2 regions of the Mesorhizobium sp. M0991 genome follow, and region 2 is predicted to be linked to the other one. Evidence: predicted binding sites of a transcription regulator. Region 2 holds the regulator's gene; the other holds the start of a gene.
What was found. Region 2 encodes HrcA, which represses chaperone genes, less so after heat shock. Its sites were predicted from a motif close to GTTAGCACTCNCNNNNNGNGAGTGCTAAC; they were not measured.
Positions count from the first base shown of each region.

Region 1: the regulator HrcA is predicted to act here: its motif matches at 1,425-1,453, upstream of NKH70_RS14295 (co-chaperone GroES).

Region 1 is NZ_JAMYNE010000008.1:71,212-78,276, forward strand. Features, by position in the region: gene NKH70_RS14275 (hypothetical protein) at 210-458, shown strand; gene NKH70_RS14280 (hypothetical protein) at 503-727, shown strand; gene NKH70_RS14285 (DUF1488 family protein) at 724-990, opposite strand; gene NKH70_RS14290 (hypothetical protein) at 987-1,259, opposite strand; gene NKH70_RS14295 (co-chaperone GroES) at 1,504-1,839, shown strand; gene groL (chaperonin GroEL) at 1,943-3,562, shown strand; gene NKH70_RS14305 (hypothetical protein) at 3,645-3,806, shown strand; gene NKH70_RS14310 (LysR family transcriptional regulator) at 3,852-4,748, opposite strand; gene NKH70_RS14315 (class I SAM-dependent methyltransferase) at 4,879-5,772, shown strand; gene NKH70_RS14320 (NAD(P)-dependent oxidoreductase) at 5,793-6,425, shown strand; gene NKH70_RS14325 (transglycosylase domain-containing protein) at 6,602-7,065, shown strand, end outside.
Region 2 is NZ_JAMYNE010000001.1:481,109-488,173, reverse strand. Features, by position in the region: gene hemW (radical SAM family heme chaperone HemW) at 1-80, opposite strand, end outside; gene rdgB (RdgB/HAM1 family non-canonical purine NTP pyrophosphatase) at 77-739, opposite strand; gene NKH70_RS02405 (VOC family protein) at 739-1,149, opposite strand; gene rph (ribonuclease PH) at 1,183-1,899, opposite strand; gene hrcA (heat-inducible transcriptional repressor HrcA) at 2,032-3,144, shown strand; gene NKH70_RS02390 (hypothetical protein) at 3,178-3,375, shown strand; gene NKH70_RS02385 (PQQ-dependent sugar dehydrogenase) at 3,475-4,830, shown strand; gene NKH70_RS02380 (LysE family translocator) at 4,918-5,535, shown strand; gene cysK (cysteine synthase A) at 5,687-6,667, shown strand.

The DNA.
Region 1 (7,065 bases), on a different contig from region 2:
GACCTCCCGGCTGCGTAGCTGCGTTGCATGACGGCATCCCGGCAAAGCGCGAATCAGCGCGTCTCATGCGGATTATGAACCTTCATGATCTCGGAAATAAGCCCTGCTCCTGCAACCCGCGACGTTTCGCGTCACGAACGCCCTTGAGGGCAATGCCAACTGGCGAATTCATTTGGCATGCAGGGAGTTCGAAGAACGATGCTATGAAGATGTCTGGTTTCCAAACATTCGAGGTCGTTTTCGTGCGCGAGCCATCGCTGCTGCCTGTTTTCGGAAAGCTTGGAGCCAGGGCGCGGCCGGTCGCGATCGCGGCGCCGACCATGTCGATGACCATCAAGAATTTGGTCAACCGCACTCGGGAGCTGCTCTCGGCGCACGGTAGCCTGGCCCTGAAGCTGTCCGTCGTTTTGTGGACGGTGCTTGTCCTGGCGGCAGTATTCTTCGTCGCCCAAGCCTGACCGAGCGACATTCATCGATCGGGCGGAAACTAAAGGACGCCAAGATGGCAAACCGCTACGCGCTGCGTATGGAACGTCCTCACAGCTGGACCGTCTTCGACGTCTTCACCGGCCAGCGGGTCGAGCTCAAGCAGCAACCCATGGTCGGCATGAACACGCGCGATGCGGGCGCGATGGTCGATCGGCTGAACAGTCGTGACATCGCGGCGGGCGAAGGCGGACCGGAAGCCCCAAGAAAGCGTCTTGTGAACGGATCGCTACGGATCTAGCGAAAATCGGCCGCAGTCAGCACATATATGCTCCTGCGGGTGCGGGCATAGGCATTCCTGGCGACATCGTGGATTGAGCTGGAAGCCGTGTCGAAGGCCGCCAGATAGGTAGCTTCCGAGGCCGCCGTTCCCGGCTGCACTTTGGAGATGGCATCGGTTGCGACAGAGAACGAAATCTGGAACATGCCGTCATGGCCGACGAAGCGGATGCGTTTGCTTGCCTCGTCGTAGCTGCGGCTGGGATTGGGAAATGTCAGGCTCATGATTTGGCCTCCGTCGATGCGGATACGGCCTGCTTGACTGTCCGCGCCGCCCGCTTCTTCTTTGGGGCGACCGGATTCAGAGCTGCCGCCGCGCGATCCGCCTCTTCCTTGGCCAGTCGCAATTCCCTCAGCTTCGCCGTCTTGATCATCCTGGCCTTCGCCTCCGAGAGATATTCGGCAGTTGCTTTGTTCCGCTCCGCTGTTTTCTTTTGATTTTCCATGAAGCGAGCCTGAGCTTTTTCCATGATGTTCTGATTGCCTTCGGCCATCGGTAAAATCTCCCTTGCAGCGAAAGTCGTGAATGTGAGCTTCACCGTAAAATAGGTGTTCAAGGACAGAAATTCAATTTCATTAATATTCGGCAAGGCCCCGAACACCGGGGGATGGCCTAGCAAAATAATACATTCAATATTTGACATGCCGTATGAATATTTTTTGGCACTCCTATCAATCGAGTGCCAGAGCGCCTATAGAGAGGGGCGGCCGCCTAAGCCGGCCCCAGAAAGAGTCCCCATGAAATTCCGGCCACTCCACGATCGCGTCGTCATTCGGCGCGCCGAAAGCGACACCAAATCCAAGGGCGGCATCATCATCCCCGACAATGCCAAGGAGAAACCGCAGGAAGGCGAAGTGATCGCCGTCGGGCCGGGCGCGCGGGACGAAAGCGGCGTGCTGATGGCGCTCGACGTCAAGGCCGGCGACCTCATCCTGTTCGGCAAATGGTCCGGCACCGAGGTCAAGATAGACGGCGAGGACCTTCTGATCATGAAGGAGGCCGACATCATGGGCATCATCGACAAGAGCGAGATGGGCATCGACAAGACCGTGGCTGCCAAGAAGGCCGCCTGATTGGAATGCCGCGCGCCCTGCCGGGCGCGCAAAGGATGCTCCAAGCTTTGATTCAGGCGCGCTGCAAGCGTCTTGCCACGACCAACCGAACTGGAAAAAAATCATGTCTGCCAAGGAAATCAAATTCTCCACCGACGCGCGTGACCGCATGCTGCGCGGTGTCGAAATCCTCAACAACGCCGTCAAGGTGACACTCGGCCCCAAAGGCCGCAACGTCATCATCGACAAGGCCTATGGCGCGCCGCGCATCACCAAGGACGGGGTGACGGTGGCCAAGGAAATCGAACTTTCCGACAAGTTCGAGAACATGGGCGCACAGATGGTGCGCGAAGTGGCCTCGAAGACCAACGACCTCGCCGGCGACGGCACCACCACCGCCACAGTGCTTGCCGCTTCCATCCTGCGCGAGGGCGCCAAATTCGTCGCCGCCGGCATGAACCCGATGGACCTCAAGCGCGGCATCGACCTTGCCGTCAGCGCCGTCGTCAAGGAAATCCAGGCCCGCGCCAAGAAGGTCAAGTCCTCAGGCGAGATCGCGCAGGTCGGCACCATTGCCGCCAATGGCGACACCAGCGTCGGTGCCATGATCGCCAAGGCGATGGACAAGGTCGGCAATGACGGCGTCATCACCGTTGAGGAAGCCAAGACCGCCGAAACCGAACTCGACGTCGTCGAAGGCATGCAGTTCGACCGAGGCTATCTCTCGCCCTATTTCGTCACCAATGCCGAAAAAATGCGCGCCGAGCTGGAAGACCCCTACGTGCTCATCCACGAAAAGAAGCTCGGCAATCTGCAGGCGCTGCTGCCCATCCTCGAAGCCGTGGTGCAAAGCGGAAGGCCGCTGTTGATCATCTCCGAGGACGTCGAGGGCGAAGCGCTGGCGACGCTGGTCGTCAACAAGCTGCGCGGCGGCCTCAAGGTCGCGGCCGTCAAGGCTCCTGGCTTCGGTGACCGCCGCAAGGCGATGCTGGAAGACATCGCCGTGCTCACCGCCGGACAGATGATTTCCGAGGATCTCGGCATCAAGCTGGAGAACATCACCATAGACATGCTCGGCCGCGCCAAGCGCGTGCTGATCGAGAAGGACACCACCACGATCATCGACGGCGCCGGCGAGAAGACCACCATTCAGGCGCGCGTCCAGCAGATCAAGGGGCAAATCGAGGAAACCACTTCCGACTATGACAAGGAGAAGCTGCAGGAACGTCTCGCCAAGCTGGCGGGCGGCGTTGCCGTCATTCGCGTCGGCGGCGCCACCGAATCCGAGGTCAAGGAAAAGAAGGACCGCATCGACGATGCGCTGAATGCCACGCGCGCCGCCGTGGAAGAAGGCATCGTTCCCGGCGGCGGCGTCGCGTTGCTGCGCGCCAAGGCTGTGCTGAACGGGCTGACCGGAGCCAATGCCGATGTGACGGCGGGCATTTCGATCGTGTCGAGGGCGCTCGAAGCGCCGATCCGGCAGATTGCCGAGAATTCCGGCGTCGAAGGTTCGATCGTCGTCGGCAAGCTCGCCGGCAGCAAGGACCACAATCAGGGCTTCGATGCCCAGAACGAGGTCTATGTCGACATGATCAAGGCCGGCATCGTCGACCCCGCTAAGGTGGTGCGGACGGCGCTGCAGGACGCGGGCTCCATTGCCGCGCTCCTGATCACTGCTGAAGCCATGATCACCGACGTTTCGGCCAAGGAAGCCGCTGCTTCGACCGGCGCCATGGGCTATTGACCAGCCGCTGCCGGAAACAAGCCTGAAAGACAGCCGCCGGGGTATCTTCCCCGGCGCGCACCATCGGCAAGGAGATCGATCCATGATCGCATTCGTCCCGAAGCCAAATGCGGCGGCGAAGACCAAAGTGGCCGAGGAAAGCCGCTTCGATCGCATTCGCAGGCTTGCCGACAAGCACAGGAAAGCCGACGCCGGCACGATAGGCCGCGACCCGAAAAAGATCGCGGACAAGCGTCCCATGTGACGACTGCCAATCCTCGGCACCTCGCGCAAGCGCGGAACCAGACCCCTACCGCGTCTCGCCGCTGATCAGCACGGCATGGTCCTTGATGACCGTAGCAACGAAGCGGATGACGGCGCGCACCGGCGCCTCCGCCCCGATTTCGCGGCGATAGACGAGCGACACCGGATGGTTGCCGAGAATGTCGGGGGCAAGGCGCACCATCCGCGGTTCGGCTTCGGCCAACATGCAGGGCATTACCGCCAGACCGGCGCCACTCAGAGCCGCTGCCAGCATTTCGGTCATTTCGGCGACACGAAAGACTATTGTCGCGCCGGCGCCGTGCGCCTCTATCCACTTGGCGCCGGGTACGCCGGCGAGGCTTGCGTGAAATCCAATGATCTCGTGTCCAGCCAGATTGCGAGGATCGATGGGCATTGGATGGCGATCGAGATAGCGCTGGGACGCATAAATTGACCAGCCCGCAACGCAAAGCTTCTGCGCAATCAAATCGTCGTCGGCCACGGTGCCGATCCTGACCGCGAGATCGGCCTCGCCGTGCTGCAGGTCCACAGGCCTGCTGCCGCTCGTCAGTTCAAGATTGATATCCGGATGGCCCTTGTGGAATGCAGCTATACGCTCTGCAAAAAGAGGGCTGAACCCGGACGGCAGTGCAAGCCGAACGCTATTCTTGCCCGAACGCACGAGGGTCGTCAGTGCTTCCATGATACGTTCAAGATCATCGCCGAGCGGCAGCAATGTCCGGCCAAGCGGCGTGATCTCGATGCCCTGCCGCGTTCGCACGACAAGCGAAACCCCGAGCGCTCCTTCAAGAGCAGCGAGGCGCCGGCTGATCGTCGTGTGACGCACGCCGAGTGCGCGCGCCGCTCCCGACAACGTTCCCGCGCGGGCGGCAGCGAGAAAATAGCGCAAATCATTCCAGTCCGGTTCGCCGGTTCTGATCACGAACCCATTCTAGATCAATTCCCAGCCGCGCACCTGTGCAGTTTTGCACAAAGATGTCCGGAAATTGCAAATGTCCCCGAATATGTCGTCCGCGCGAGAATAGGCCAGATCCAATTCAGGGAAGCGATCGATGGACATCGAAGGTTTGCGAACGATGGTGGCGCGGCTCGCGACGTCGGCCAATGCGCTGGTGGCGCTCGGTTTGGCGATGGAGGCGCGTATTTCCGGCACGCCACTCGATGGCAGTGCCGCCCGGCGCACAGAAGCCGTGCTCGCCGAACTCGGCGCCGCCGATGTCGTGGCAAGTGCTGGCGTCATCGAACTTGCGCCGGTGCTGGCCAGCATCCGGGTCGACCTGCTTTCAGGTGGCAAGCTGCTGTCGGGCTCCTCCGAAAGCGCGGAGGGCCTGGAAGCCGGTTTGCGGCAGGCCTTCGGCGATGTTTCGTCTGGCTTCCCGGCGCTGCTGAAGCGGATGATCGCGCCACAACTTGCCGATTTGCCGGAGAGGCTCGCTGCACCGGGCGCAGCGTTCCTGGATATCGGCGTCGGCGTCGGCGCATTGTCGGTGTCGATGCTTCGGCAATGGCCCGGCCTGAAGGCGGTTGGCATCGATCCCCTGCCCGAAGCCATCGCACAGGCCGCCGCCAACGTCCGGGCGGCCGCGCTCGAACATCGCATCGAACTGCGCACCGGCCTCGGGCAGGATATCGCGGACATGAACGCGTTCGATCTGGTCTTCGTGCCAAGCGCCTTCATCCCCGAGCCGGATGTCAGGCTCATCGTCAGGCGCAGCCACGCCGCATTGCGGCCCGGCGGCTGGCTGCTGCTGGCAATGATCAATCCCGGACCCGACGCACTGGGGGACGCCCTCGCCCGCTTCCGCACCACAATGTGGGGCGGCACGGTCTTCGAAAAAGGCGCAGCCCAGGAGCTGGTCGATCAGAGCGGCTATGCCGATAGCCGGCTGCTGTCCGGTCCAACCGGAGCGCCGGTCGCCTTCGTCGCCGGGCGCAAGCCAGGCTAACGGTTTGCAGGGAGCGGACAATGAAGCTGCTGATCTTTGGTGCTTCCGGCGCGACAGGTCGTGAGCTCGTCTCAGCGGCGTTGGCAAAGGACCATGCGGTGACCGCCTTCGTCCGCACGCCCGGCAAGCTTGCCATCAGCCACGAAAATCTGAGGGTGATTGTCGGAAATGTCGCCGATCGACAGGCGGTCGAACGCACCGTTGTCGGACATGATGCGGTCTTCAGCTGCCTCGGGGGCGGCGTGCCGCTGAGACGCGACCCGGCCGTGGTTGCGGGCATCGGCTTCATCGTCGCGGCCATGCAGCAGGCCGGCCCAGAACGGCTGATCTATCTTTCATTCCTGGGGGTTCGCGACGGCCGGTGGCAACAAGGCCCCCTGTTCGGCAACATCATCGTGCCATTGGTGCTGCGCAATGAGGTGAAGGACCATGAGATGAAGGAAAGCCTGATCGTTCAATCCAGTCTCGACTGGACCATCGTGCGGCCGCCCAAGCTGAGCAATGGAGCGGCAACGGGTGAATTCCGCCATGGCAATGGCATCCGGGCGGCGTCGCTGCTGCCGACACTGGCGCGGGCCGACGTAGCGGCCTTCATGCTCGCCCAGATTAACGACACCACCTACTCGCGCAGGGCGGTCAGCATCCTTCGCTGACGCCTCGCGGGAGCCGTCTTCCCCTCGACAAACCTCCCGCTGTATCTTCATCGCCCTTATCTTCATCGCCCTTGTAGGCAGCGCCAAAATGGACGAATAGTCATAGCGGCGCGCCGCCGTGAAATTGCCGGCATGCGGTTTCTCAGTTGGCGGCATCGCCGCAGCCGGATCCTGGAATGGCCAGTCCTTTGCAACCACGCAAGAGAAGAGGTCCGATCGCCGCAAGGCTGCTGGCGGTGGATGCGTGGATCGATTCCTCGGTCTACGAAATCGGCTTCAGGGCACGCCAGTTCTGGGAGACGGCGACCATCTTCTCGCGGCGTTTCCGCGTCGGCGGCTGGCGCCGCGGCCTGATCGAACTGTTGAGTGAAGGCTTTACGCTCGGTGCCGGCGGCATCGTCGTGCTTTTGGCGCTGGCCTTGCCGGCCTTCCAGATAACCGCCGGCGACTGGCGCACGCAAGGCGACTTCGCCGTCACCTTCCTCGACCGCTACGGCAACGAGATCGGCCAACGCGGCATCATCCAGCGCGATTCGGTGCCGGTCGACGAGATGCCCGACCATGTCATCAAGGCGGTGCTGGCCACCGAGGACCGCCGTTTCTTCGACCATTACGGCATCGATGTGCTCGGCCTGTCGCG
Region 2 (7,065 bases):
CAATAGGGGCATTTGGCCGCGCAGAACGGCCAGTGGACGTAGACGCCGAAACCAGGGCTGCGGTCGAGCAGCATGGTCATGCGGCGGCCAATCGGGCTTGGGCGAATTTCTGAAAGGCGCGGGCACGGTGTGACAATGCGGTTGGCTGGCCGGGCTTCCAGCCATGCTTTTCCTCCGCGCTCATCTCGCCGAAGGTCTTTTCGAATCCGTTGGGCAAGAACACCGGATCGTAGCCGAAGCCGAGCTCGCCGCGCGGCGGCCATACCAGCATGCCCTCGACCTCGCCGCGAAAATATTCCGCCTGGCCGTCGGGAAAGGCCAGGCAGATCACCGCGACAAAGCGGCCCTTGCGCTGGGCAGGCGTGATCGCGCCAACTTCCTGCAAAGCCACTTCCGTGCGCTGCATGGCCATGCCGAAGTCGCGGGAGCCGTCCGGCGTCTCGGCCCAGTTGGCGGTGTAGACGCCGGGTGCGCCGTCAAGCGCATCGACACATAGGCCGGAATCGTCCGACAGCGCCGGCAATCCAGTGGCCTTGGCGGCGGCCAAGGCTTTTATGAGGGCGTTCTCCTCGAAAGTGCTGCCGGTCTCGTCCGGTTCCGGCAAGCCGTATTCCTTGGCGGACTTCGCTTCTATGCCGAACGGCGCCATCAGATCGGCGAATTCCCGCAATTTGCCGGCGTTATGGCTGGCGACGACGATCTTATGCCCGTCAAGCGAGTGAACAGTTGGCGAATGCATCAGATGCCCCAGATTCTTGGCTCGGCGAATTCGATCGAATTGCCCGAGGGGTCGCGAATATAGATCGAGCGGCCGCCCTGCGGCCATTCGAACTCGCTTTCGATGGCGATTTTCTTCGCCTCAAGATGGGCTTTCCAGCGCGGGATTTCATCCGCGCTTGCGGCGAAGCAAAGATGCCCCTCGCCGACGGCGCCATGCGGCGGCACTTTGAGCTTGGCATCGGACGCCGGCGGCACCTTGGTCGCCTCGGCATTGAAGATGAGCAGCACGCCGTCGCCGCAGCGGAAGAAGAGATGCCTGCCGTCGACTTTGCCGAGCGGATCGAGCCCGAGCACGCCCGAATAGAACCGTTCCGCGGCAGCAAGATCCGTCACGTAGAGTGCTGATTCCAGGATTGCGGAAGGGGTCACAGGATCGTCAACCTCATCGTCATAAACTGAAGATCAGTCCACGGCCATCTGCTGCAGGCTGACCAGGCGCTGAATGCCCTTCTTGGCCAATACCATCAGCGCCGCGAACTGCTCTTCCGAGAACGGCTCGCCCTCGGCCGTGCCCTGGATCTCGACGATACCGCCCTTGCCGGTCATGACGAAATTGGCGTCGGTGCCGGCCGAGGAATCCTCGATGTAGTCGAGATCGATGACCGGCTGGCCATCATGGATGCCGCAGGAGATCGCCGCAACGTGATCCTTCAGCACCTTGCCAAGGCTCGCCATCTGGCGGACTTCCATCCAGCGCAGGCAATCGTAAAGCGCCACCCAGCCGCCGGTGATCGAAGCGGTGCGCGTGCCGCCGTCGGCCTGGATCACGTCGCAGTCGACGGTGATCTGCTGCTCGCCGAGCGCCTGCAGATCGACCACGGCGCGCAGGGAGCGGCCGATCAGCCGCTGGATTTCCAGCGTGCGGCCGCCTTGTTTGCCGGCCGAAGCCTCGCGGCGCATGCGCTCGCCGGTCGAGCGCGGCAGCATGCCATATTCCGCCGTCACCCAGCCCTTGCCGGAATTGCGCATCCAGCCCGGCACCTTTTCCTCCAGGCTGGCCGTACACAGCACATGCGTGTCGCCAAACTTCACCAGGCACGAGCCTTCCGCATGCTTGGAGACGCCGCGCTCGAAGGAGATGGGGCGCATTTCGTCGAATTGGCGTTTGGAAGGGCGCATTCAGGCTTCTTTCTTTCTTCGGAATCTTGGCCGGGCTTGTAGCCGCACGGGGCGCTAGGCGCAAAGGAAAATGGACCGGTTGCGCCGCCGCCGCGGAAGTCTATATCTTCGGGCCGGAGGTTTTTGGCTCGAATGACCAAGGCAGTCGATCCCGGTTCGCAATCGCACGTGCTTCCGTCGCACGCGCTGCAATCGCCCGCGCTTCAATCGCTCGACATGCGTTCGCGCGACATCTTTCGGCGCATCGTCGATTCCTATTTGAAGGATGGCGAGCCGGTCGGTTCGCGCAGCCTGTCGCGCATCCTGCCGTCGTCGCTGTCGCCGGCCACCATCCGCAACGTGATGAGCGACCTTGAGCATCTCGGCCTGATCTATGCGCCGCACATTTCGGCTGGCCGGCTGCCGACCCAGGCAGGCCTGCGTTTCTTCGTCGATGCTTTCATGGAACTCGGTGACCTCTCCGACGAGGAGCGCCGCACCATCGAGGCGCAGGTGCGCGCCTCCGGCTCGGGCGCGACGCTGGAGCATATGCTGACCGAGGCCAGCCAGATGCTGTCCGGCATGTCGCGCGGCGCCGGCCTCGTGCTCGCCGCCAAGAACGAGGTGGCGCTGAAGCACATCGAATTCATCCAGCTCGAGCCGACCAAGGCGCTGGCCGTGCTCGTCTCGCAGAACGGCGACGTCGAAAATCGCGTCATCGATCTGCCCGCCGGCATCACCGTCTCGCAATTGCACGAAGCCTCCAACTTCCTCAACGCCCATATCCGCGGCCGCACCCTGGCCGAGGCGCGGGTCGAGATCGCACGCATCAAGGAAGAGACCAGGGCAGCCCTCGACACGCTGTCGCAGGATCTGGTCGAGAAGGGCCTGGCGGTCTGGGCAGGCGCCGAAAGCGGCGTGCCTGGGCGGCTTATCGTGCGCGGCCGCGCCAATCTCCTGGAAAACGTCACTGCCCAGGCCGACATAGAATTGCTGCGGCATCTGTTCGAGGATCTGGAGACGCAGGATGGGCTGATCCAGCTCCTCGACCTCGCCGAGGAAGGTCCGGGGGTGCGCATCTTCATCGGTTCGGAAAACAAGCTGTTTTCGCTGTCTGGCTCCTCGCTGGTGGTGGCACCCTATCGCGACAAGGACGCGCGCGTCGTCGGTGCGCTCGGCGTCATCGGGCCGACGCGGCTGAACTATGCCCGCATAGTACCGATGGTCGACTATACCGCGCAGCTGATTTCGCGCATGCTGCGCTAGGAGCCGCCGCGGCCTGCCGCAAGGAGAAAAAGAATGGCGCTGGAATCGTTCAAGGCCCAGATTAGCCTGCTGCTCGAGGAAATGGTCAATCAGCCTGAGGATCAGCACGAGGTGCAAGAGCAGTTGCGTGAGAAGCTGCAAGAGATGCGGGCCATGGGCCTGCCGCTGCCGGCCGATCTGGTCGCGCTGGAAAAGCGCCTTGATGACGATTTCTACGCCTCTGGCAACTGAAGGGGTTCGGCTTCAAATCCTCGTGTTCCGGACGACCGCTTGGAACGACCAATGCCTGATCCCGTTTGTCCTCTTCGAGGCGAATCCCGGAGGACGTTGATGACCCGATCTGGCGGCTTTGCGGCCATTGCCGCGGCTCTCCTTGTCGCGACACCGGCATCCGCCCGGCAGTCGGATCAGAAGGTGCTCAAAGGCGAAGCCGCTTTTGGCGATTGGCACGCCGACAGGCCTGGCGTCCGCCGCCTGATCGGGCCGCAAGACATGCCGCCAGCCGATCCCGCCCAATCCGCTTCGAACGGCGCCGGCGTGACGGAGCGGCCCGAAAGCGCCAAGCCAGAATTGCCGCCGGGCTTTTCGGCCGAAATAATCGCCTCCGGACTCTATAATCCGCGCGTCGTTCGCGTCGCTCCGAACGGCGACCTGTTCATCGCCAACGGCCATGCCGACCAAATACGTGTCTACCGTCTGGCCGAGGGCCGCGCCAAACCCATCGAGAAAGCGATTTTCGCCAAGGGCCTCAACTATCCATATGGCATCGCCTTCTATCCGCCAGGGGACAAGCCGCAATGGGTCTATGTCGCAAGCAGCGACAGCATCGTCCGCTTCCCCTATCGCGACGGTGACCTAAAGGCGTCCGCTAAACCAGAAACCATTGTCGCCAAAATCCCGTCGGGCGGTCACTCGACCCGTGACATCGCCTTCTCGCCTGACGGCAAGACGCTTTTTTTATCGGTTGGCTCGGACTCGAATGTCGCCGAGGACATGGACAAGCAACCCGATGGCGGCGTCGACGCGTGGGCGAAATCAAAGCCGCTCGGCGCAACGTGGGGCTCCGAGGAAGGCCGTGCAGATGTGCTCGCCTTTGACCCGGATGGGAAAAATCCCCGAACTGTCGCCACCGGCCTGCGCAACTGCACGGGCATGACGGTGCAGCCCGCCACCGGCGCATTGTGGTGCGTCGTCAACGAGCGGGACGAACTCGGCGACAACGTGCCGTTCGAATTTGCAACTGCGGTCAAGGACGGCGGATTCTATGGTTGGCCTTGGTACTACATCGGCAATAACGAGGATCCGCGCCATCAGGGCGAGCGGGCAGACCTGGCCGGCAAGGCCACTGTCCCCGATGTATTGATGCAGGCGCATTCGGCGCCGATGAACATAGCCTTCTACGACGGCAAGAACTTCCCGGCGGATTATCAGGGTGACGCCTTCGTCACCATGCATGGTTCGTGGAACCGTGGCGCCAGGACCGGCTACAAGGTGGTGAGGCTCAAATTCAGGGATGGCAAGCCGACCGGCGAGTATGAGGACTTCATGACCGGCTTCGTCATCTCGAACGACGCCGTCTGGGGCCGCCCGGTCGGTGTCGCGATGGCCAAGGACGGCTCGCTGATCGTCACAGAGGACGGTAACGGCACCATCTGGCGCGTTACCTACGAAGACGGCCGCTCCTGAACGGCGGTGTCGCCTGCTGCGCTGGCGCAATCGAATCCGGCCCGAGGGAATTCACCCAACTTCAACATTGTGCGACAAGCGCGAATCATGACGCTCACCGGGTTCCTCGCCTACAGCGCCGCCCTCGGCATCGCCGCAGCCATCCCCGGCCCAGGCGTCACCGCGCTCGTTGCGCGTGCACTGGGCTCCGGCTTCCGCTCGTCGCTGGCCATGTCGTTCGGGCTGATGCTCGGCGACCTGACCTATTTGACTGCCGTGGTGCTCGGCCTCGCTTTCGTCGCACAAACTTTCGGCATGGTCTTCCTGGCCATCAAATGGCTGGGCGTCGCTTACCTCGCTTTTCTTGGCTGGCGTTTCTGGACGAGCGGCATCACGCCCGAAACGGTGGAGGCAAAGAAAGGCAAGGGCGGCTTGGCATCCAGCTTTGTAGCCGGCCTTGCCGTCACGCTCGGCAATCCGAAGACGATGATCTTCTATCTCGCCATCACCCCGACCATCGTCGATCTGAAGGCGATCACGCTGGTCGACTACGGGATCCTTGTCGCGCTCACCATCGTCGTCCTGCTCGTGGTGCTGGTGCCCTATCTGGCGCTGGCGGCCAAGGCGCGCTGGTTCCTGAAGTCGCCGCGGGCGCTGAGGGCACTCAACCGCACCGCCGCCGGATTCATGGTCGGTGCGGCGGCGGCAATTGCCGCCCGCCAATAGACCTCTTTCGCCAATCCGCCCAGGGATTGTCACGCCTTGCAAGGGCGGGGGTATTCAGCACGAACTTCACTCGGATATTTTTCGATCGACAGCCTATCTTGCGCGGTGGATGGCTCTATCCTATGCCGCTTGACCTCTGGGAGGAAAATCAATGAACAAGCCCGCCACCCCCACACACGTGCCCGGCCGCGGCCGCATCTACAATTCGATCACCGAGACGATCGGCGACACGCCGCTGGTGCGGCTTGATAAATTCGCCAGGGAGAAGGGTGTCGTCGCCAATCTGCTGGCCAAACTCGAATTCTTCAACCCGATCGCCTCGGTCAAGGACCGCATCGGCGTGTCGATGATCGAGGCATTGGAGGCTTCGGGCAGGATTACGCCCGGCAAGACCACGCTGATCGAGCCGACCTCGGGCAATACCGGCATCGCGCTCGCCTTTGCCGCCGCCGCCAAGGGCTACAAGCTGATCCTGACCATGCCGGAAACCATGTCCGTCGAACGCCGCAAGATGCTGGCGCTGCTCGGTGCCGAACTGGTGCTGACCGAAGGGCCGAAAGGCATGAAGGGCGCCATCGCCAAGGCGGACGAGCTGGCGGCAACGCTGCCCGACGCCGTCATTCCGCAGCAATTCGAGAATCCGGCCAATCCGGAAATCCATCGCCGCACTACGGCCGAGGAAATCTGGAACGACACCCATGGCGAAGTCGATATCTTCGTTGCCGGCATCGGAACCGGCGGCACCATCACCGGCGTCGGCCAGGTGCTGAAGAAGCGCAAGCCCTCGGTGCATGTCGTCGCCGTCGAACCGGAAGCCTCGCCGGTGCTGTCGGGCGGCCAGCCAGGCCCGCACAAGATCCAGGGCATTGGCGCCGGCTTCGCGCCAAAAATCCTCGACACGACGATCTATGACGAGATCGTCAAGGTCTCGAACGAGGATTCGGTTGCCAATGCACGGCTCGTCGCTCGGCTCGAAGGTGTGCCGGTCGGCATCTCGTCGGGTGCCGCCCTGCAAGCGGCAATCGTCGTCGGCTCGCGGCCCGAGAACAAGGGCAAGAACCTCGTCGTCGTCATCCCCTCCTTCGCCGAGCGCTATCTCTCGACGATCCTGTTCGAGGGATTGGGCGCGTAGAGTCTGGACACCTCGTCATCCCAGGGCGGAGCGAACGCGAAGCGGAGCGCAGACCCTGGGATCCATTCCGTGAGCGTGGCCAACGAATACCGCGGTGCAGATGTGAAAGCCGTTGCAACATCGGCAGCATGCACGCTGTCCTCCGACATCTAAAGGCTCTGCACCGTCGCGACGCTCAGAAGTTACGGCATGGACCAGGGTCTCGGCGACGTCGCTTCGCTCCTGCTCCGCCCCATACATGACGAAGGTAGGTGGGCTTCAGCCAATCTCGAAGGTTTGCGCTAGACTAGTTCACCTAGGGCAACAGGCTCCAACCCGTGCGCCGAGGACCCAGATAACAGCACTGGCCCGCTGAAAAAACACCTGTGGCGGCTCCCGCTCGCTTGAGTAAAGCGGCG